DNA from 2 places in the Luteococcus sediminum genome. Region 1 is predicted to be linked to the other one. Evidence: predicted binding sites of a transcription regulator. Region 1 holds the regulator's gene; the other holds the start of a gene.

Region 1 (11,461 bases):
TCCACTCCGCCGTCGGGGTGGTGTTGCCCAGGTGCCAGAAGCAGCCGCCCATGATGACGATGCGCCGTGCCAGTCGGGGCAGTTCGGGCATTTCGCGCAACGCCACGGCGAGGTTGGTCGTCGGGCCGGTCACCAGCAGCGTCACCTCGCCCGGCTCGGCCTCCAGCGCCTCGCGCCACAGCTCCAGCCAGTGGCGCGTCGACAGGCGGTCCCCCAGGTCGTCGAGGGCGGCATAGCCGATGCCCCCGGGACCGTGGGTCTCCGGTGTGGTGGCAAGCGGCCGCACCAGGGGCTCCGGCGTGCCGACGCACACCTCCACCTCGGGCCGGCCCGCCACGTCGAGCACCGCGAGGGTGTTCAGCGCCGCCTGTGACGCGGTGGTGTTGCCCGACGTGGTGGTGACGCCCATCAGCTCCACGTCGGGCAGTCCACACAGCTGGAGCAGGGCGCAGGCATCGTCGATGCCGGTGTCGACGTCGGCCAGGATCTTCACCCGCCCAGTCTGCCCGACGGGGCTCGTGCGCACGGGTCACAATGTCTGCATGCTGATCCGTACGCCCCGCCTCCTGCTGCGCCCGCTCGAACTCGGTGACCTCGACGACTTCCACGCCCTCGACCAGGCCGACGGTGTGCTGAGCTTCCTGCGCACCACGCACCGCACCCGTGAGGAGTCCGAGGCCGGCTTGCGACGCTGTCTGGCGGTCAACAGCCTGCACCACGACATGGGCTGGTTCGCGGCTGTCGACGCCGCCCAAGGCCCCAGCGAGGGCAGCTTCCTGGGCTGGTTCCACCTGCGCGCCGGAGCGGAGGGCGACATCTTCACCCCCGAACTCGGCTACCGGCTGCACCCGGACCACTGGGGTCAGGGCTTGGCCACCGAGGGGTCGCGTGCCCTGCTGGAGCATGCCTTCGACCAGCTCAGCGCCCGCACGGTGACCGCCGACACGATGGTGGTCAATGCCGCCTCCCGCCGCGTGATGGAGCGAATCGGCATGCGGGAGTGTTCCCACAGACCATGGCCTCACGAGGACCCGGTGCCGGGCCGGGAGGAGGGAGTCGTGGAGTACCGGATCACCCTCGACGAGTGGCTCGAGACCTACCCCGACACCCGCCGCCAGCTCCACCGGGCCCAGGCGCAGGCCCTCCGTGCCAAGGACCAGGCCGCGCTCGATCGTCTGCGGGCCACCGGGATGGCCCTGGCCCGCGTCGAGGCCGGCGGCATCCGCGCCAGCGACGATCTCGTGGCCGAGCTTGCCCGGAAGCACGAAAGCCTGTGACGCGAAGCGAGGGCGAAATGATCCGGTGTCGGATCATTTCGCCCTCACAACGATGTGGTGGGGAGCTCAGAGGCTGAAGCCGCCCTCCTTGCCACCCTTGTCGTCGGTGTCCTTGAGGTACTTCTCGAACTCGGCTGCCAGTTCGTCGCCGTCGGGCAGCTCCGACTCGTTGACCTTGGGCTGCTTGTCGGGGCCGACGATCTCGCGCCCCGCCGTCGCCTGGTCGTAGGCGGCCTCCATCTGCCCGATCGCCTCAGCGTTCTCGGGGTTCTGGGCCACCAGCTGGTCGATCTCGCGCAGGTAGGCGTCGGCGGCACTGCGCAGGTCGGGGATCGCCAGGGACAGCTCGGCCGCGTCGGCGGCGCTGTCCAGCAGGCGCACCGAGCCCGCGGGGAACTCTCCCCCGGCCAGGTAGTGCGGCACGTGGACGCTGAAGCCGACGGTGCGGATGTGTGCCTCGGGCAACCGGATCTCCAGCAGCGCCTCCACCGAACTGGGCAGCTGCACCTTGTCGTGCATCGTCGGGTAGTCGGCGATCAGCTGCGGGTCCATCGAGTGCGCGGTCAGGCCCACCGGCCGGGTGTGCGGCGCACCCCACGGGATGCCGTGCATGCCGATGGCGAGCGTCGAACCCAGCTCACCGAAGAGGATGGCCACCGCGGCGCAGAAACGCTCCCACTGGTAGTCCGGCTCGGGCCCGGTGAACAGCAGGAAGTCCTTGCCGGCATCGTCGGTGACCACCCGCACCGCCAGCTCCATCGGCTGGTAGTCGGTGTAGTGGTCACGGTCGAAGGTGACCAGCGGCCGACGCGAACGGTGGTCCACGAGCTGGTCCACGTCGAAACGGGCGATGATGCGGCTCGGGCGGGTGTCGATCAGGTGCTGGGACGCCATCTGCGCGGCCTGGCCCGCGTCCATGAAGCCGCTCAGCGCCACCAGTGCAGGGGCACCGTAGACCGGTGCGCCGGACAGTTCGTACAGTTCCCTCGGATCACGCATTCCATCGCCTCTCTCAGTCACTGGTCTCAACGCTGGGCAAGGCCACGGCATTCCCCGCGGCGGCCACCTTGGAGGCGTAGAAACGCCCCAGGAAGTCGTCGCGATAGGCCTCGAAGTCGCCCGAGTCCATCGAGTCGCGGATCGAGTCCACCAGCCGCACCGTGAAGCGTTCGTTGTGGATGGTCGCCAGGGTCGAGGCGAGCATCTCCTTGGCCTTGAACAGGTGGTGCAGGTAGGCCCGGGTGTAGTGGGTGCAGGTGTAGCAGTCGCAGCCGTCCTCGAGCGGCTCGAAGGCGCGGCGGTTGCGGGCCGTCGACAGGTTGTAGCGCCCCTCGGCGGTGTAGATCGCCGAATTGCGCGCCACGCGGGACGGGTTCACGCAGTCGAAGGTGTCGGCGCCGGCCGCCACGGCGGCGAAGAAGTCATCGGGCTCGCTGATGCCGAGCAGGTGGCGTGGCTTGTCGAAGGGCAGTTCCTCGCTCATCCAGGTGCAGATGGTGCCGAGGTTCTCCTTCTCCAGCGCACCGCCGTAGCCGAAGCCGTCGAAGTTCTGGCCGTCGACCTCCATCGAGCCCAGGTCGCGGGCCGCCTTGCGGCGCAGGTCCTCGTACTGCGCGCCCTGCAGCACGCCGAAGAGGGCCTGGTAGGGCTTGCCGACGCGTTCCTCGGTGAGCTTGCGGTGTGCCGCGAGGCAGCGCTCGGCCCACCGGCGGGTCCGCTCCAGGGAACTCTCCTGGTAGCTGCGGGTGTTCATCAGGGTGGTGAGCTCGTCGAAGGCGAACATGATGTCGGCGCCCAGCTCGTGCTGCACCCGCATGCTCACCTCGGGGGTGAAGCGGTGCAGGTCGCCGTTGAGGTGGCTCTTGAAGGTGACGCCGTCATCGTCGACGTGGGCCAACCGCTCCTTGCCCTCGGCGATCACGTCGTCATTGGTGACGCGGCTGGCATCCATCGCGATCACCTTCTTGAAGCCGGCGCCCAGGCTCATCACCTGGAAGCCGCCCGAGTCGGTGAAGGTGGGGCCGTCCCAGTTCATGAAGCGGCCCAGCCCCCCTGCCTCGTCCACCAGGTCGCTGCCGGGCTGCAGATACAGGTGGTAGGCATTGGCCAGCACGGCCTGGGCGCCGAGCTCCTTGACGGCCTCGGGCAGCACGGCCTTGACCGTCGCCTTGGTTCCGACGGCGATGAAGGCAGGCGTCTGGATCTCGCCGTGCGGGGTGCTGATGGTGCCCGTGCGGCCGACGCCATTGGCCAGCGTGGTGCGCGGGGTGAAGGAGAAGCTCATCGGGACTCCCGGGTGGTCGAGGCCAGTAGTTGCAGCTGGGCCAGGCCGACGACCCCGGCCGTGGAGGTGCGCAGCACGCCATCGCTGACCAGCACTGGAACCGCCCCTGCCTCGCGGAAGGCGGCCAGCTCCGCGGGGCTGATGCCGCCCTCGGGTCCGACGATGAACAGCACCTCGGCGGGGCTGTCAGTGCTCCCGGCCGGGAGCTGGACCTCGCCGATGTGGGCGGTGGCCGACTCGTGCAGCACCAGCGCCAGGCTGGCCGCCTCGATGCGCTGCACGAGCTGCTTGGTCGTCGCGTACCCGACCTCTGGGATGCGGTAGCGGCGCGACTGCTTGGTGGCTTCGCGGGCGGTGGAACCCCACTTGGCCAGGCCCTTGGCCTGCTTCTCGGCGCTCCAGCGCACGATCGAACGGCTCGCCTGCCAGGCCAGCACCTCGTCGACGCCCAGCTCGGTCATGGTCTCGACGGCCAGGTCGGATCGGTCGCCCTTCGCGAGGGCCTGCACCGCCACCCAGCGGTGGGACCGTTCGGGGGTGGCGAGGGTCTCAGCCACCTCCACGACGATCCCCTGCCGGGAGACCTCCACGACGGGTCCGCGCACGGCGCGGCCATGGCCGTCGGCCAGCAGCACCGACTCCCCCAGCTCGATCCGCTTCACGACGGCCGCGTGGCGTCCCTCGTCGCCGGTGACCGCAATCCGGTCACCGGCGGTGGCCTCGGCGCCGTGGCCGGTGACCAGGGGCGCGAGGAAGAGGGCGTCGCTCATCAGCCGCCGAAGGCTTCCTTGAGACGGTCGAAGACCCCCTGCTTGCCCTTGTGCACATGAGCATTGACCTTGATCTCGCCGCGGGCCTCGGCCAGCTGGGCCAGCAGGTCCTTCTGGTGCGAGTCGAGCTTGGTGGGCGTCTGCACCACGAAGGTGATGCCCAGGTCGCCGCGTCCATTGCCGCGCAGGCGCGGGATACCCCGGCCGTCGACCTTCACCCGGGTGCCGCCCTGGGTGCCGGCGGGGATCTCGACGGTCAGTCGCTTGGCGTCCTCGTCGAAGTCCTCGCGCTCGGCCTCCAGGGTGTCGACGTCGACCGTCGTGCCCAGTGCCGCGGCCGTCATCGGGATGCGCAGCACCATCTCCAGGTTGTCGCCGTCACGCTGGAAGACCTCGTGGCTGTTGACGACCAGCTCGACGTAGAGGTCGCCGGCCGGACCGCCGCCGGGGCCGACCTCGCCCTCGCCCTCAAGGTGGATGCGGTTGCCGGTGCTCACGCCGGCGGGGATCTTGACGTTCAGGGTGCGACTGGAACGCACGCGTCCCTCGCCGGAGCACTCGCCGCAGGGGTGCGGGATGACCGTGCCGTAGCCGCGGCAGTTGGGGCAGGGCTGCGAGGTGCGGATGTCTCCCAGGAAGGAGCGCTGGATCTGCGTGATCTCTCCGTGGCCATTGCAGGTGGTGCAGGTCACTGGCTCGGAGTCGTCGGCGCAGCCGCTGCCGGTGCAGCGCGGGCAGACGACGGCCGTCTCCACCTTCAGCGGCTTGGTGACGCCGAAGGCGGCCTCGGCCAGGTCGAGCGACTGGCGCACCAGCGCGTCCTGGCCGCGACGGGTGCGCGAACGGGGGCCGCGCTGGGCCTGCTGGCCGAACATCGCGTCGACCAGGTTGGTGAAGTCGAAGCCGCCACCAAAACCGCCGCCCGGGAAGCCACCGAAGCCACCGGCCCCGCCCATGCCGCCGAAGCCGCCACCCATCGGGTCGCCGCCACGGTCGAAGATGGCCTTCTTCTGCGGGTCGGAGAGCACCTCATAGGCCTCTTGCACCTGCTTGAACTTGTCGGCGGCATCCGGCTCGCTCGACACGTCCGGGTGCATCTTCATCGCCATGCGGCGGTAGGCCTTCTTGATCTGCTCGGGCGTCGCATCACGGTCGACGCCGAGGATCTCGTAGTAGTCGGAACTCATGGGTGTGTCTGTCATCCTTCTGCCAGGAAGCGGCCAACGTAACGGGCCACGGCACGAACCGAGGCCATGGTCGAGGGGTAGTCCATGCGTGTGGGCCCGACGATCCCGAGCGATGCCCAGGACTCGTCCGGTGAACCATAGGTGCTGGCGACCAGTGAGGTCGACTGGAGGCGCTCGAAGGGGTTCTCCTGCCCGATGCGCACCGTGACGTCACCGGCGGCGGTGGCTGCCTCGCCCAGCAGGTGCAGCAGCACCACCTGCTCCTCGAGGGCCTCCAGCACCGGCTTGACGGTGGTCTCGAACTGGTCGCCGAAGCGGCTCAGGTTCGGCACACCGGCCACCGCGACCCGGGTCGACGGATCGTCGGCCAGCATCTCCAGCAGGGTGGCCACCACGACGCGCTCGCGCAGCCCCTGGGCGCCCGCAATCTCGTCCACCAACAGCAGCGACAGCTGCTCGACGGCCCTGGCCGGGGTGAGCCCGACCGCGGCCTCGTTCAGCCGGGTGCGCAGGACGGCGAGCGTCTCCTCCGAGTGGTCCGGCAGCTCCACCGAGCGCTGGTCGACGCGACCATTGGAGTTGATCAGGATCAGCAGGATCCGGTCGGCGTGCAGGCTCACCAGCTCGATGTGGCGCACCTGGGTGCTGCTGCTGGTCGGGTACTGCACGATCGCCACCTGGTGGGTGACCTGCGCCAGCAGCCGCACGGTGCGCATGACGATGTCGTCGAGGTCGACCGCGCCCTCCATGAAGGTGCGGATCGCCCTCTTCTCGGCGGCCGAGAGCGGCTTGACCGTCGCGAGCCGGTCGACGAACAGGCGATAGCCCTTGTCGGTGGGGATTCGTCCGGCGCTGGTGTGGGGCTGGGTGATGTAGCCCTCCTCCTCCAGCACCGCCATGTCATTGCGGACCGTCGCCGGGGAGACGCGCAGCTGGTGGCGCTCCACCAGGGCCTTCGAGCCGACGGGCTCCTTGCTGGAGACGTAGTCGGTGACGATGGCCTTGAGCACGTCCATCCTGCGGTCGTCCAGCATCATCCCTCCTCGCTCCGGCGGGCACCCGGCTGGCACTCACGCATTGCGAGTGCCAATATAGCGCGCCGCAACGGCGTGCTCCTGCGTCGTGCTGGCTGGCTCTCAGCCCTCGTCGGTGAAGGAGACCGGCGTGCCGGTGCGGCGGGCGTAGTCGATCTCGGCGCGCGTCGAGTCGCCGATGTAGCCGCCGGGGTTGACCACCAGGACCCGGTCGGCGAGGTCGATCTTGTGCCGGTGCAACTCGTCCAGCGCCTGCTTCTGCTCGGCCGTCACCTCGAAGTCCGGCTCGGCGTGCACGAAGACGCCCGGGGCGACGACGATCGCGCCGGCCATGGTCAGGGCCCGGTTGGCCTGGTGCATCTGCTCGGCGAAGCGGGTGGATCCGCAGATGCAGACGACCTCGGGACGTGCCATCAGGTGCTCCCTACTGCTGGTGGGCGTGCGGTCTTGGGGCCCACGCTACCGGCCATCTGACACCAGTAGGCTCGTGCGCATGCGTGAGTTCTCGATCGGTGAGTGGCAGCAGGTCCGCGACGGCATCTGTGTGGTGCAGTGCCAGCCGGCCAGCGTCAACGTCGGCCTGGTCGTCGGCCAGGAGGGCGTGCTGATGGTGGACACCGGTTCGTCGCCCGCGCAGGGCCGTGAGCTGGCCCGCCGCGCCCAGGAGCTGGTCGGCAGGCCGGTCACCCACGTCGTGGTCACCCACGCCCACTTCGACCACTTCTACGGGCTGGCGGGCATCGAGGACGTCATCAGCATCGGCCACGAGAACCTGCTGCAGCACCTGGACGGCACCAATGATCCCGACGTCGACCCCGAGGTGATCCGTCGCGACCTCGGCTTCGACCCCTCGGAACTGGTCGGGCCCAGCGACCCGATGGTGCTGATCCGGGCCGTCGACCTGGGTGGGCGCACCGTCGAGATCGTGCACCTGGGCAATGGGCACAGCGACTCCGACCTGTTCGTGCTGGTGGCCGACCAGAAGGTGGTCTTCACCGGCGACATGGTCGAGACCAGCGGCGACCCCTTCGTCGGGCCCGACTCGCAGGTGGAGACCTGGCCCAAGGCCATCGACGGGGTCACCAGCAATGCCAGGCCCGAGACGCTCTTCGTCCCCGGACACGGCCCGGTGGTCGGTATCGACGAGGTGACCCAACAGCGCGCCGCCGTCTCGATGCTCTGGTCGACCGCCGAGGACTGCATCAAGAAGGGCATGACCATCGACGACGTGGTCGCCGACCTCAACGGCCCGCGCGAGGTGGACTGGCCCTTCGCACCCCAGTCGGTTGCCAATGCGCTGCCGCACCTCTACCGGGCGCTGGAGGCCAAGGGCGTCACGAAGAGCCGGAACCTGCCGCTGCTCGGCCTCTGAGCATTCCAGGGACGGCGACGACCGCGGCGGCTCAGGGCGCGCGCCACAGCCGCTGGACCTGCTCGGCCAGCTCGGGCGTCGCCGCGGCGACCAGGCCCGGCCCGTGCCAGGTGGCGGTATAGGGCCGGGCGTCGAAGGTGCGGACCTCGCCGCCGAGTTCGGTGACCATCAACGCCCCGGGCAGGTGGTCCCAGGGGTGCACATTCTTGTAGACGAGGTAGTCCAGCCCACCGGTCAGCAGGTTCGGGTAGTCGATGCCGCAGCACCAGGCGGACTCCACCACGGGCGACAGGCCACCGTCGGCGTCGAAGCCATGGCGGGCCGCCTTGCTGGTGGCCCCCAGGGCGGGTCGCTCGGGAGCGCGACGCACCAGCGGTTCACCGTTGAGCTCCACGCCGGCACCCAGTTCGGCGATGTAGGCCTTCTGGTGCTCGGGCTGCCAGATCCAGGCCCGCTGGGTGCTGCCGTCGACCAGCTCTGCGACCATCACGGCGTGGTCGGGGCTGCCCTTGACGAAGTTGCGGGTGCCGTCGACGGGGTCGACGGTGAAGGCGCGTCCGGCGCCGCCCAGCGAGAACTCCAGCCGGGGGTCGGCAAAGCAGGCCTCCTCCCCCACCACTCGGGCGTCGGGGAACATCTGCAGCAGTTCGCGGGTCAGCACCACCTCGGCCTCGCGGTCGGCGATGGTGACGTAGTCGCCGGGGTGCTTCTGCTCCACCTGCTCGTCGGCCAGGGCCCGGAAGCGGGGCGTGATCACCTCGGCCGCCACCTGCTGGATGAGTTCGAGGACGTCCTGCGTGCTGGCCACGGCTCCCAGCCTATGTGGTCACCGCAGGCGGCTGGGTTCAGAAGTCCTCGACGTGGTCCTGGGTGACGAAGTCGATGAGCTTCTCCACCTCGGTGTTGAAGGCCGGGTCGAGGTCGCGGAAGCTGTCGACCCGCTTCAGGATCGCCTGCCATGCCTGGGCGACGTCCTTCTGGTCCTTGTGCGGCAGGTTCAGCGCGGCCAGCGTGCCCTTCTTCCAGTCGACGTCCATCGGCACCTCGGGCCACTTCTTGATGCCGATGCGCTCGGGCTTGACCGCCTGCCACACGTCGATGAAGCGGTGGCCGCCGATCATCACGTACTCGCCGTAGCCGCCCCTGGCCACCTCGCGGGCGATGCGGGTCTCCTTCGAGCCGGTCACCAGGTGGTCGACGAGCACGCCGAGGCGCCGTCCCTTCTCGGGCTTGAACTCGGCGACGATGCCCACCAGGTCGTTGATGCCGCCCAGGTACTCGACCACGACGCCGACATGGCGCAGGTCATCGCCCCAGACCTTCTCCACCAGTTCGGCGTCGTGACGGCCCTCGACGTAGATGCGGCTCGGGAGCGCCACCTTGGCCGTCGCCTTGGGGGCAACGCGCGAACCGGAGGCGGTGTACTTCTGCTCGGCAGCCCCGGTGCGCGGCGGGACGCACAGCCTCACCGACTGGCCCTCGACGAGGAATCCGGGCCCGACCGGGAAGGAGCGCCGCCTGAGCTTGTAGTTCTCCAGCACCACCACGCCGTTCTCCCACTTGACGATCTCGCCGGTGAAGCCGGTCGACGGCTCCTCGACGATCATCCCCAGCTCCATGGGCATGTCGATGGTCTGCTTCTGGCCGGCCTTCTGCCAGCCCGCGCTCAGGACGTCCTTGTTGTAGCGATCCACGTCCCGGGACGTTACCGCAGCCGCCATTCTTCCTGCCCACGGACGCGAGCGAACGGGCCTGATCAGCGAGGCACCCCAGACCAGAAGTCGAGCAACTCCTCGCCGAGCGCATCCTTCTCCTCCATTGGGAGGGAGTGCCCCCTGCCGGGCCAGACCTTGACCGTCGCGTCGGGCAGCAGTGCTCGAATCCGCTCCGCTGCGCGCTCATGCCCGGACAGTGTGGAGGCGGCGCCCAGGTCGACGCGGACCGGCATCGCCAGCTGGCGCCAGTCTTCGTCGGACAGCCTCGGTGGCGTGGGCATGGCGGGCCGATAGCCGCTGCTGGCGGCGTCGATCATCTCCGACATGGGGGTCCGCTGGCGGACTTCCTCGACACTCGTGCCGCCGATCCGGGCCAGGGCATGGTCTCGCCAGGACTGCGGGGTGGGCAGGGCCAGCACGCCTGACCAGAGCAGGACCGACGTCGGCGGTCCTTGGATCACGAGGACTGGCTCCAGCAGGGCCAGGGAGGCGACCTGTTCGGGATGCCGGGTGGCCACCACGGCCGCCGTCGCCGCCCCGAAACTGTGTCCCACCAGGTGCGCCCTGGGGATGTCCAGCGCATCGATCACCTCCGACACCCATCGGGCCTGGTCGGCCGGGCCAGACAGAGGGACTGTCTGGGCCGACATCCCCGCGTCGCCCAACGGATCCAGGGCATGGACGGTGCGCGTGCCGATCCAGCTGGGTAGGTTCTCGGCCCACATGGGGATTCCGGAGCTGCGTCCCGGAAGGAGCACCACGGGGCCACCCGGCTCCGCCCCCACCCACGTGACCACGCGGACGAGGCCGAAGCTGGTGGCCACGAACCGTTCGTGGTCGGGGCGCGGGAGCCTCGACATCACCTCGTCACGCGCCGTCACATACCGGGCGCGGTCCTGCACGGTTCGCCACTGACCCACTCGCGGGTCACTGCGCACCAGATCGACGAGCTGCCCCGCTGCCAGCGCACACACGGTGGCGACGCAGAGCCACTTCATGAACCGACCAATACGGACGTATCGCACATGGAGACGATACATTCGTATTGATAGAGTGCCAAGGGTGTCCACCGAGAAGCAGAACCAGATCCTGCAGGCCGTCTGGAGCGTCATCGCACGCGATGGCCTGGCGGCCGTCAGCGTGCGGTCGGTGGCGGCGGCCGCGGGGGTGTCCCCCGGACGGGTCCAGCACTACTTCCCCACCAAGCAGGACCTGGTCCGCAGCAGCGTGTCGGCCACGCTCGCGGGCGCGGCACACACCACCCCCGAGGCGCTCGGGGATCCCGGCGAACCCGTGACCCTGTGGGCCTTCCTGACGCACGCGATCTCCCCCGCCGCCAGCCGCCGGCCGGGAACCAGCATCTACTTCTCCTATGTGGCCGCCAGCGTCGCGGACGCGTGGATCGCGGAGGCACTTACCGAGGCTCGCCGGGGCGTCCAGTCCGAGGTGGGCCGATGCCTTCGGGCACAAGGAGCCACCATCGAGGACATTGACGGGGCGGCCCTGGACCTCACCCTGATGGCCGAGGGCGCAACCCAGGCCGTCTTCGTCGGGTGGTGCACGCCCGAGGATGCCTTGGACCGAATCAGGCACGCCCTCGCACGGCTCGGCGTCATCATTTCCTGACGCCCGACTGTCAGCCCGACTCCCCGGCGCGTAGGTCGCATGCCCGCAGGATCTCGTCCGCCACGAGCTGCGGTTGCGTGAACAACACGTAGTGGCCGGAATCAGGCGCCTCGACCAGGCGCCACCCGGGGTTTGCTGCGACGGATCGCTGGTGGGCTCCAAGGAGGTCGCGACGCGCTGAGCCGACAGCTGGTTT
Region 2 (11,461 bases), on a different contig from region 1:
GAAACGGGCCTCGCCCAACAGGTCGGCACCCTCGGCGGCCATCCGGCGGAAGCGCTCGGCGTAGTTGCGCGGGTGCTCGGGGTTCTGGGCGACGATGCGCTCCCAGGTGCCCGGCTCGACACCGGTGGGGGAGGGCTGGGAAGTGGTGGTGGGATCAGTCACCCGTCCATCCTGTCACGCAGTGCACAGGGCGGATCGTCATGGAGCCCCCGACAGGAGTCGAACCCGCGACATCCTCTTTACAAGAGAGGCGCTCTACCTACTGAGCTACGGAGGCGTGCCGACCGTGGCCGACCGCTCAATTGTGCCGGTGGGCGGCCAGTCAGGACAAGCTGCCCGGTTCGGCGAGCCCGTCTCAGAGGCCCGGGGCCGCCAGGAAGCAGGTGCCACAGCCGGACAGCGTGACGGCCTCCCCGGCGGTGATGAAGGCCGACTCGCCCTTGCCCAGGCGAGTGCCCTTCGCGTCACGGACCTCCCCGTCGACCACCAGCAGCACGCGACCGGCATCGGTGGCCGGCAGCTCGACGTCGACACCCTCGGCGGGCTGCACCTGCCACAGCGAGAACTCGGGGGCGGGCGTCGGGAAGTGCAGCAGGCCCGGTGCCTGCTGCTCGCCGCGCACCAGCTCCACCGGGGCGGCGTCGAAGTCCACCACGGCGACCAGCTCGTCGACGTCGATGTGCTTGGTGGTCAGCCCGCCGCGCAGCACATTGTCGGAATTGGCCATGATCTCGATGCCGGTGCCCTTGAGGTAGGCGTGCATGTTGCCGGCAGGCAGGTAGACCCCGTCGCCGGGCTGCATCGTGAAGCGGTTCATCATCAGTGCCGCCAGGATCGAGCTGTCGCCCGGGTAGAACTCGTCGAGCATCACCGCGGTGCGGCAGAAGTCGCCGAACTCGCCCTCCTCGGTGGCGTGCACCAGGCAGCGGGCCACCGTCTCGTCCACCAGGCCTTGGTGGGCCTCGTCGCGGCCCAGGGCGTCCAGGAAGACCTCGGCGAGCCCCGCCGCCCCACGCCGCAGGCGCAGGGGAGCGACCATCTGGTCGAGCTGGGCGATGCCGAGCTGCTCGAAGAGCTCCGCGGTGCGCAGCGGCTCGCGGAAGCCGCACAGGGCGTCGAAGGGGGTCAGGGCGAGCATCAGCTCCGGCTTGGGCCAGTCGTCCTTGTAGGTGCGCGTCGGGTCGGTGAGTTCCACGCCCGCGGCATTCTCCCGGGCGAAACCGGTCTCGGCCTGTTCCCGCGAGGGATGTGCCTGCAGCGAGAGGGGCTGGTTCGCCGCGAGGATCTTCAACAGGTAGGGCAGCACCGGCCCGAAACGCTCGACACTGGCCTGGCCGACCACTTCGGGATGCTCGGCCACCAAGGTGTCCAGTCGCTGTCCGGCGACGACCGACGGAGCGCTGCGATGTGCCCCGAGCCAGTACTCGGCCTGGGGTTCACCGGTCTGCTCGTGACCCAGGATCTCGGCGATCGCGGTGGTTGATCCCCAGACGTAGTTCTGGATGGTTCCAGCCATCGGTTGCATGGGTGCGGATCCTTCTGGTGGGAGGAGGGTCGGGATGCTGCGCGTCCCAGTCTGACAGGTGGGGGGTCCTTCGCGCCGAGTTGCCAAGGGCTCTGCTTGGTCCTTCCTCAGGATGGTGGCTGCTGGTCGCCGCTGACTGCGGTTGTCGGTGGCGGCGCCTAGGATCGAGCCCATGTCCCAACCCATTGCCCTGCCCGACAAACCCCTGGAGGAGTGGCAGCAGGCCATCCTCGACTTCGAACAGGACGCCTCCCGGCTCGACCAGGCACAACGTGAGCAGGAGGTTCGTGATCGTTTCGACATGTCCCTGCCGCGCTACACCCAGGTGCTGAACCAGCTGCTCGACCATCCCGCCGCGCTGGCCCACCAGCCGCTGCTCGTGCGGCGCCTGCGCCGCCTTCGCGAGCAGCGCCGCCTGGCCCGTTCTGCGGCACCCCTGGTGCGGTGAGACATCAGGCGACGGATTTCGCCGGCCGCGGAAGTCCTTCCTGGGCAGGCGGTTGCGGGATAGCGTTGGGTCAAACGCACGCCGTAGCGTCCGAAGGGACGCAAGGAGGAGGATTCCATGGGTATCGGTGACAAGCTCGAGAACGCCAAGGACCAGATCGCCGGAAAGGCCAAGCAGGCCGCCGGGGATGCCACCGACAACGAGCGTCTGCAGACCGAGGGCGCTGCCCAGGAGTTCGACGGCAAGGCCGGCCAGAAGGTCGAGCAGGCCAAGGACAAGGTCGACCAGAAGGTTGACGAGGTCAAGGGCAAGGCCAACGACATCGTCGGCGACCAGAACAACTGACGTAGCCAGCTCTACACGCTGCGGCGATGCCCGGCCCCCGCAGGGGCCGGGCATCGCCGTGTCTGGTCGGTGGGCACCGCCACAAAGCCGTGACAGGGCGCGAGATCTTTGCACTCGTGGGTGGCGAGTGCTAAAAATGGACTTGGCACTCGGCTCGACCGAGTGCCAACCAGAGGTCGACGATGAGGCCCCAGGGGCCGTCCGTCGCGGGCATCCGATGACCTCGACCCAGACATTTGACACACACCCGGGGCCCACGGCCCCTGACGCGGGAGGACTCCCGAAAGACCATGGCAAAGCTGATCGAATTCAACATCGAGGCCCGCCGCGGGCTCGAGCGTGGCATGAACACGCTCGCCGACGCGGTCAAGGTCACCCTCGGCCCCAAGGGCCGCAATGTCGTCCTGGAGAAGAAGTGGGGCGCCCCCACCATCACCAATGACGGCGTGTCCATCGCCAAGGAGATCGAGCTCGAGGATCCCTTCGAGAAGATCGGTGCCGAGCTCGTCAAGGAGGTCGCCAAGAAGACCGACGACGTCGCTGGCGACGGCACCACCACCGCCACCGTGCTGGCCCAGGCAATGGTCCGTGAGGGCCTGCGCAATGTGACCGCCGGGGCCAACCCGATGAGCCTGAAGAAGGGCATCGAGGCCGCCGTGAAGGCCATCAGCGACGAGCTGGGCACCATGGCGATCGACGTCGAGACCAAGGAGCAGATCTCCGCCACCGCGTCGATCTCCGCCGCCGACACCACCGTCGGAGAGATCATCGCCGAGGCGATGGACAAGGTCGGCAAGGAAGGCGTCATCACCGTCGAGGAGTCGAACACCTTCGGCCTCGACCTCGAGCTCACCGAGGGCATGCGCTTCGACAAGGGCTACATCAGCCCCTACTTCGTCACCGACACCGAGTCGATGGTCGCGGAGCTGGAGAACCCCTACGTCCTGCTGGTCGACGGCAAGGTCTCCTCGCTCAAGGAGCTGCTGCCCGTCCTCGAGAAGGTCATGCAGTCCAGCCGTCCGCTGCTGGTCATCGCGGAGGACACCGACGGCGAGGCCCTGGCCGGCCTGATCGTCAACAAGATCCGTGGCACCTTCAAGTCCGTGGCCGTCAAGGCCCCCGGCTTCGGCGACCGCCGCAAGGCCATGCTGGCCGACATCGCCATCCTCACCGGTGGCACCGTCATCAGCTCCGAGGTGGGCCTCTCCCTGGAGACCGCCGGCCTGGAGCTGCTGGGCCAGGCCCGCAGCGTGCGCATCACCAAGGACGAGACGATCATCGTCGACGGCGCCGGCGATGCCGACCAGATCGCCGGTCGCGTCTCGCAGATCCGCAAGGAGATCGAGAACTCCGACTCCGACTACGACCGCGAGAAGCTGCAGGAGCGCCTCGCCAAGCTGGCCGGCGGCGTCGCCGTCATCAAGGTCGGCGCGGCCACCGAGGTGGAGCTCAAGGAGCGCAAGCATCGCATCGAGGACGCCGTCCGCAATGCCAAGGCTGCGGTCGAGGAGGGCATCATCCCCGGCGGTGGCGTGGCGCTGATCCAGGCCGCCAAGAACGTCAAGCTCGACCAGCTCGAGGGTGACGAGGCCACCGGCGCCCAGATCGTGCTGCAGGCCGCCCAGGCCCCGCTGCGCCAGATCGCGCTGAACGCCGGCCTCGAGGGTGGCGTCATCGTCGAGAAGGTCGCCAACCTGCCCGTCGGCGAGGGCCTCAACGCGGCCACCGGCGAGTACGTGAAGATGGTCGAGGCGGGCATCATCGACCCGGCCAAGGTGACCCGCTCTGCCCTGCAGAACGCCGCCTCCATCGCGGCGCTCTTCCTCACCACCGAGGCCGTCATCGCCGACCAGCCCGAGAAGGCTGCCCCGGCCATGCCCGGTGGCGACGAGATGGGCGGCATGGGCTTCTGATCCAGCCCTGCTGACGCACAGTCGCACCACGTCCGAAGGGCGGCTCCCCACCAGGGGAGCCGCCCTTCGGCCTGTCCGGGAGCCCGACTGCTCAGCCCAGGGCCGGCACCCGGGTGCAGTTCACCGGCACCGCCCGGGCGTGTCGGCCGGGCAGAAGTCCTGCAGGGTCTGGTTGACCACACCGGGTTCGCGGATGAAGGAGTTCGTGCACGGCGTGATGGTGGCGTCGTGCCGCGAGGCGATCACCGTGTAGCGCACGCCCGGCTGGGTGAGGCCCCCGGCATTGAGTTCTGTGAGGAAGCTGGAGCCGGCCAGCTGCTGCGGCGTGGCCATCATGTTGTGCCGCTTCGCATGGTCGAACAGGTAGCCATTGGTGGCGGCATTGGTGTCGCGCAGCAGCTGGGCCAGACCGCCGGCCGTCGTGCCATGGTTCGACGGGGTGATGCCCACCAGGTGTCCCACCTTCGCGGTGCCGCCGTACCACTTCAGGTAGGCCCGCGGTAGCGGTCCGCCACCCTGTGAGTGGCCCACCAGGTCCACCTTCTCGGCGCCGGTGCGCTCCCGGACGGTGTCCACCACGCCAGCACTGCTGCCGAGCTGCGGATGTCGCCGGAGAAGGCCGACGACTCCTGCAGCCGGCCTGCCGGGCCCGTCGACGGGTTGTGGGTGAAGGTGTAGACGCACCAGCCGTCGCGGCTCAGCATCGACGACATCCAGCTCCAGTTGGCGAAGGTGTCCTCGCCGGTGCCCGGCACGAGCACGACCGGGTTCTCACCGGGGCGCGGCCGGCAGGAGAAGTCGTTGGCGCCCTGCGGCACCATTCCAGGACGGGTGCTCGCGGCGATCGAGGCGGTGGTCCACAGCCGGTGCACCGGGCCCTGCCCGTGGGCTGGGAAGCCACCGGGGAGTGGGGTGCTGCCAGTCCACCTGGCTGGTCCGGGGTGGGAAGGTCGACGGCCCGGGCGGGGCCGGGGTGCTGGCCAGTCCGGTGGCACGGGCCAGGGCGGCGACGAGGCCGCCCCAACGAGTGCTGCGCATGAAGTGCTCCTGTGGTGGATGGCCGGCACGGTGCCGGCGGTGCTGAGGCTAGGACTCGTCCTCGCGGCACCACCAGCCTCCAAAGCCATGTCACGCCCACCGTGACAGGAACCGTCGCACTACGGGGCCCGCTGAGGGGCTCGACGTTCAGGGCCGGGCCGGGCACGATGAAGCCATGCCCGCACTGCTCGAAGTGATCTGCCTGCACGACGCCGATGCCCGTCGCGCCGAGGATGGTGGTGCGGACCGCATCGAACTGCTCGGCACCCTCGACGACGGCGGCATGTCACCCGAGCCGGCCATGGTGGAGAAGGTGCGTGCCGCCACCGGTGTGGAGCTGCGGCCCATGGTGCGGCTGCGGCCCGGTTTCGGTACTGACGGCGGGGAGTTCGTCCGGCTGCAGGGCCTGGTGAACGCCTATCGCGACGCGGGCGCCGACGGGGTGGTCTTCGGCTTCCTCAACGGCTATGACGAGGTGGACACCGAGGTCTGCGTCGCGCTCGCCGAGACCGCCGACTGCCCATGGACCTTCCACCGGGCCGTCGACCAGGTGCTTGACGCCGACAAGGCCTGGCGGGTGCTGCCCCGACTGCCTCGGCTCGACCAGGTGCTCACTGCCGGATCAGCTCGAGGCGTCGAGCACGGGCTCGACGAGCTGCTGGCCCGGTGCACCGCGGACCCCAGCCTTGCGTCGCTGGTGATGGCAGGCGGCGGGCTGCACCCCGAACACGTCCCCTGGCTGGCGCGGGCCGGCGTGCGTTCCTTCCACATCGGCAAGGCGGCGCGCCCACTGGGCCAGTACAAGGCCTATGTGGACGCTCCGCTGGTGCGCACCTGGCGGGAGCTCATCGACGACGAACTCGCCAAAGATTCGGCAGGACCACGAAGCCCACGGCCATGACCAGGCCGAGGCCACTGCACAGGAGTCCTGCTGTGAGCCCTGGCGTGCGGTAGCGGCACTCGACCACCGACGCGTTCTCGACCGGGACCGTGAGCAACCCCGCCCGTGAGGCCGTGGGGGCCGGCTGGTCGTCCGCGTGGCAGCTCCATCCCTCCTGGGCGGCGGTCGCGAGCACGACCTCCCCGCTGACGGGAGTGGCAAATCGTGCTGCCATGCGGCCAGGTGACGCCGTGATTGCCGGCACCTGGGTGGCGTCGACCTGTCTCTCCAGCTCGGCCAGGTCCAGGCAGGCCAGGTCTCCCGGATGCAGGGTGATCGGTCTGATGGCCTTGACCTGCACCGTGGTGCGCCCGGGCTGGACGGTGATGATCTGGTTGCCGTCGGTCTTCACCTGACGCTGCTCTCCCGTGGCATCGTCCTGCCAGGTGAGCGCCGCGAAACGCCCTGCCAGCTGGACCTGCAAGGTCATACCGGCGGGGCAGCTGACCGTCAGATCGGCACTGTGGCGCGCAGCGATCACCAAGGGTGTCTTGAAGGGCCGGCCGTCCCGGCCAGCAATCGCAGGATGGAGGATGGGCTCTTCCACCAACAGGTTGCGGTTGGAGAAGGCCTGGGCAAGGCCCCCCACCGGATGGCTGGGGGCCGGGGCGAGACGGACCATGGGGAAGGCCTTGCGCTGGACCGTGTCGTCCATGTCGACGGAATTGGCCTCGATCGCCACCGCCGCGAGGGCTGCCATCGCAGGGTCCTGGGCGGCGGTGATCATGCGCCCATTGGCCGTGGCGGTCATGCCAAGGCCCTTCCACGTCGTGGCCACGGACAACGGCATGTTCGAGCTGTAGTAGGAAAGGCCCGGGTAGCCGAGCTGCTCGGGCTCGTTGAGTGCGGTCCACGGCGTTGCTCCACCGGGACGTGCGCCCGAGACGCGATGAGTGGGCCACTGGGCTGCACTGGTGGCTGCCTGTGCCCGACCCAGCGCTGCGCTGGCCCGGTGGTCGAACAGTGGTGATGCGCCGAGGAAATTGCGAATCTCGCGATCGATGTGTTGTGCCGAGGCGACCACTTCCCCCGCCCCCAGGACGATGACCACCGTGACCACCGCCGCGCGGGCACCGCGATGGGTCAGCACACTGGCCACCAGGGTGAGCACGATCGTGGCGCTGGGCCACACCCAGTAGTGGCTGGCCTGCGAGAAGTGCTGGATCGGTTCCGCCCCCGAGGCCACGGCCAGCAAGCCGACGACCACGACGGCAGCCGCCGTCATGGACTCAACCCGGGGCCACGCCAGGGTGGACGTCTGTGCACGCAGACTGCCCCGCTGCACTGCCACCCACGCCGTGACCACCAGCAGGCCGACCACGGTGAAACTGAACCGGTAGGGATTGCCGTTGGGGAAGTCGAAGATGTTCCAGGCCCACACGGTGGTTTCCAGACGCATGGAGAGGAGCGCGGCAGCCACGCCGAGCGGCCAGGCAAGTGCTTCGCGCACGGGCAGCCCGCGGGGAAAGAGTAGCGTCGAGGCCAGCACGAGGACCAAGGAGCCGGCGCAGATGGCGGGGGTGGCCTGGACTCCCTCGCCCAGGGGGAAGAGCTTGGCCACGAACAAGGAGGTTTCGATCAGGTCGAAGTGGTCGAGGCCAAAGGGAACCCCCCTGGAGACGGCCAGCGCGGTGGGGACCAGCAGCACGCCGGTGCACAGGACCCCGATGATGCCGACCACGGCGAAACGGGCCACTGCCCGCAGGGCGCCCAACCACGTGCGGCTCGTGGCAGCCAGCCAGATGAGCAGGAAGAGCGCTGCCCCCAGGCTTGCCATGTAGGCGGTGTAGAAATTGGACCACCACGACAGGGCCACCAGTGCGATCGAGGCCAGCCGGTGCCGGACGGCGGCCGTCCAGCACGCAGCCAGGCACAGCAAGGGGAAGGTTGCCAGACCATCCAGCCACATGGGGGTGTAGATCGAGATGTCGAAGACCCAGCTGGAACTGGCATAGGCGGTTGCCAGCAGCGGGATGGGCCAGATCGCAGCCCGTGGTGCCAGGTGCTTGAGCAACAGGGCCATGGTGGCCGCGGACAGGCAGATCTTGGCCAGGGTGAGGATGGTGAGCGCGGTTTCGATCCGGTGGGGTGGAGCGAAGACCAGGGCCAGGTTGAGGGGGCTGGCGAGATAGGTGGCATAGTCGGGCAGGAAGGCCACACCGCCGCCGGCGGTCCAGTTGAAGCCCCACCCCACCAGGTCACTGCCCCGCAGAACCCGCCCCAAGGTCTGGTGGAAGGCCAGGTACTGCGAGCCGTAGTCACTCAGACCACGCGACGACTTGCCCAAGGGCCAGATCCCGCTGCGCCACATGACGACAAGGTGCAACAGACCGGTGAGCACGGCCGCAAGCACTCCGGGTGCCAGCATCGGCGCCAGTCCGAGCCGGGATCGTCGCACGGCGGGATCAGCGGTCATGTGTCGAATGTAGTGAACGCAGCAGGGATCCTTGGTCAGTTCCTGCGGCGCGCCCCAGGGGCGTGCCACCTGGCCCCAATAGGGTTGGACGGTGACCTTCTTGCTCTCCATCGTGGTTCCCTGTTATGGGGAGGCCGCGAATCTTCCGCGCCTGTACGAGGAGCTCGCGACCCTGGGCCGGCAGATCGACGGCGATCTGGATGTGGTGCTGGTCAATGACGGCAGCCCCGACAACACCTTCGAGGTGGCATGGGCACTGGCCGAGCGCGACGCCCGCATCCACGTGCTGTCATTCTCGCGCAATTTCGGCAAGGAGGCCGCGATGCTGGCGGGCCTGCGGGCGGCCCGCGGTGATGTGGTGGTCGTCATGGATGCCGACCTGCAACACCCGCCGTCACTGATCCCGCAGTTGTTCGAACCCATTCGCCAGGAGGCTGTCGGCCAGGTCATCGCGCGACGTGACCGGGCCGGTGACCCGTGGCTGCGCACCCAGCTCAGCAAGGCCTACTACCGCGTGGTCAACTCGATGATCGACGTGACCCTGCAGGACGGCGAGGGTGATTTCCGCGCGCTCTCGCGTCCTGCCGTGGACGCCCTGCTGGCGATGAGCGAGCGCAACCGTTTCAGCAAGGGACTGTTCGCGTGGATCGGATTCCCGAGCCGGACGATCACCTACTCCAATGTGGGCCGCGCCGAGGGCGAGTCCTCGTGGTCGTTCAGGTCGCTGGTCAACTATGGCGTGGACGGCGTGATCAGCTTCAACGACCGCCCGTTGCGCCAGATGACCGCAGTCGGGGCCGCAGCCGTCGCGGTGGCGTTGCTGTACCTGGTCGCATTGCTGGTTGACTGGGGCAGGGAAGGTGTCCAGGCACCCGGCTACATCACCACCATTGCGGTGGTGACCATGTTCGGCGGGCTGCAGCTGCTCAGCCTGGGCCTGATCGGGGAGTACATCGGCCGGATCTATTCCGAGGTGAAGGCGCGCCCCCATTACGTCGTCGAGCACGACAGCAGGGCACTGCGGGGCCGAAGTGAGTGAACTTCGTGCCAAATGGGGCCCGTCCGTGGCCCGCCTGGTCCGCTTCGGGATGGTGGGCGTGGCCAATACCGCCGTCTACTACCTGTGCTACCGCCTGGCCCTGCTCCTCATGGTCTACTTGGCCGCCCACCTGCTGGCCTGGGTGCTCTCGGTGCTGTTCAGCTTCCTGATGAACTGCTGGTTCACCTACCGGGTCCGACCCACCTGGCGTCGGCTGCTCGCCTTCCCCGCCTCCACCCTGGTGAACCTGGCCTTCACGACGTTCGGCTCGGTGCTCCTGGTGGAGCGGCTCGGCGTCGACGAACGCTATGCCACCCTCGCGATGGGGATCCTGGCCATCCCCTTCACCTTCGCCGTCACCACGCTGGTGCTGACCCGAGGGATGAACGACCCAGCACGGGAGGCCTGAGCCGGCCTCACTATCCTCGCCCCCGGTTCCGCAGGGGTCTGGCGGTACAAGCCACACGCAAGGGGCCGCAAAACGGCGGCCACGAGCAGCGAGGGCCATGGGCAGCGAGGGCACGTCCCGGCGTGGACGTGCCCCCGCTGCATCGGGGAACAGCTCAGTCCAGACAGTCCCGGATCAGCCGAGCAGCCTGAACCCGGCCGCCGTGGTCGGGTTGTTGTGAGCTGTGCCCACCCGCCCGTCACGCAGCACCGGGTAGGTGGCCAAGGCGGAGGTCGTCTGGTACACGATGTCCTCGTAGCCGTCGCCGGTCAGGTCACCGGGCAGTGCCACCAGACTCGGACGCCAGCCGTGGCCCACCTCGCGGCCATTGGCGAAGGACCGCCCGGTGGAGGTGTAGGCGAACATCTTGCCGTCGTGACGGATGGCCAGCAGGTCGCCGCGGGCATCGCCGTTGATCCCGGAGGTGCCCAGCAGGGCGCGCATCCCGCCCCAACGCTGCCCCACCACTCCCACGTCGCGGGCACCGCCGGTGGCGGGCAGTCGGTAGCGGTGCAGGTCGCCATTGGCGGCCCGAGCCACCAGGTCAGGGGTACCGTCCCCGTCGAAGTCACCGACGGTGGCGAAGGCGGTGATGCCATTCCAGCGCACCCCCACCTGGCGCACATAGCCCAGCGTGCCCTTGCCGGTGCCGCGGTACAGGTGCAGGTTGCCGTCGATGTCACGGGCCAGCAGGTCGGTGATGCCGTCACGGGTCACGTCGCCGGGCGAACCGAGCCAGGTGAAACGGGACCAGCCGACACCACCCACCTGCACCGGAGCCGTGAGGCGACGGTCGGTGCCTGCGCGGAAGAGGAAGAGCCTGTCGCCCTTCACACCGAACAGGTCAGCACGGCCATCACCGGTGAAGTCACCTCGTACGACTCGGGAAGCCGGGGAGGGGGCGGAGTCATTGCGGTGCTTGTACATGATCCGCGAGGCGCCGGCGATGGTGGCCTTCTGCGTCTCCAGGCTGCCCGTGGCCGAGTGCGTCAGGACCGCGGCCGTGTAGGCGCCGGGGGTGTGGTGGTTGTATCCGATGGAATTGACGTGCCAGCCGTCGGTGCGCGGCAGCCAGCCGTTCTTGACGGCAATGTCGGTTCCGGGCCCCTGGTTGACGCCCCAGGTGGTGGCGCCGCGCATCAGCGAGAGGCCGTAGGCGCGCATCGAGTCGTTCAGCACCGGGTTCTTGCGCGCGAAGTGGTCCACCAGCACCACATTGTCGGGGGCGCTGGTGACGGTCAGGCCCCAAGCGCTGTTGTTGACGGTGCTGCGCAGGCCCATCCGGTCGTTGACCGCCTGCACGGCGGGTGCCTCACCCACGTGGCGCCACAGGTTGGTGGCGGCGTCAT

What was found. Region 1 encodes HrcA, which represses chaperone genes, less so after heat shock. Its sites were predicted from a motif close to TTGGCACTCGNNNNNNNCGAGTGCCAA; they were not measured.
Region 2: the regulator HrcA is predicted to act here: its motif matches at 2,461-2,487, upstream of groL (chaperonin GroEL).

Annotation. Positions count from the first base shown of each region.
Region 1 covers NZ_BAAGQL010000050.1:207,598-219,058, reverse strand. The annotation lists gene ACYVKA_RS16405 (nucleoside hydrolase) at 1-493, opposite strand, end outside; gene ACYVKA_RS16400 (GNAT family N-acetyltransferase) at 543-1,277, shown strand; gene ACYVKA_RS16395 (PAC2 family protein) at 1,344-2,276, opposite strand; gene tgt (tRNA guanosine(34) transglycosylase Tgt) at 2,290-3,561, opposite strand; gene ACYVKA_RS16385 (16S rRNA (uracil(1498)-N(3))-methyltransferase) at 3,558-4,331, opposite strand; gene dnaJ (molecular chaperone DnaJ) at 4,331-5,518, opposite strand; gene hrcA (heat-inducible transcriptional repressor HrcA) at 5,530-6,552, opposite strand; gene ACYVKA_RS16370 (hypothetical protein) at 6,655-6,966, opposite strand; gene ACYVKA_RS16365 (MBL fold metallo-hydrolase) at 7,046-7,924, shown strand; gene ACYVKA_RS16360 (inositol monophosphatase family protein) at 7,956-8,732, opposite strand; gene ACYVKA_RS16355 (DUF3097 family protein) at 8,770-9,645, opposite strand; gene ACYVKA_RS16350 (alpha/beta fold hydrolase) at 9,681-10,637, opposite strand; gene ACYVKA_RS16345 (TetR/AcrR family transcriptional regulator) at 10,702-11,265, shown strand; gene ACYVKA_RS16340 (alpha/beta fold hydrolase) at 11,276-11,461, opposite strand, start outside.
Region 2 covers NZ_BAAGQL010000013.1:312,596-324,056, reverse strand. The annotation lists gene ACYVKA_RS08400 (class I SAM-dependent methyltransferase) at 1-162, opposite strand, end outside; tRNA gene ACYVKA_RS08395 (tRNA-Thr) at 202-277, opposite strand; gene manA (mannose-6-phosphate isomerase, class I) at 356-1,525, opposite strand; gene ACYVKA_RS08385 (DUF3263 domain-containing protein) at 1,698-1,973, shown strand; gene ACYVKA_RS08380 (CsbD family protein) at 2,091-2,318, shown strand; gene groL (chaperonin GroEL) at 2,609-4,231, shown strand; gene ACYVKA_RS08370 (alpha/beta hydrolase) at 4,352-4,810, opposite strand; gene ACYVKA_RS08365 (esterase/lipase family protein) at 4,717-5,103, opposite strand; gene ACYVKA_RS08360 (copper homeostasis protein CutC) at 5,445-6,170, shown strand; gene ACYVKA_RS08355 (YfhO family protein) at 6,115-8,625, opposite strand; gene ACYVKA_RS08350 (glycosyltransferase family 2 protein) at 8,717-9,664, shown strand; gene ACYVKA_RS08345 (GtrA family protein) at 9,690-10,073, shown strand; gene ACYVKA_RS08340 (FG-GAP-like repeat-containing protein) at 10,248-11,461, opposite strand, start outside.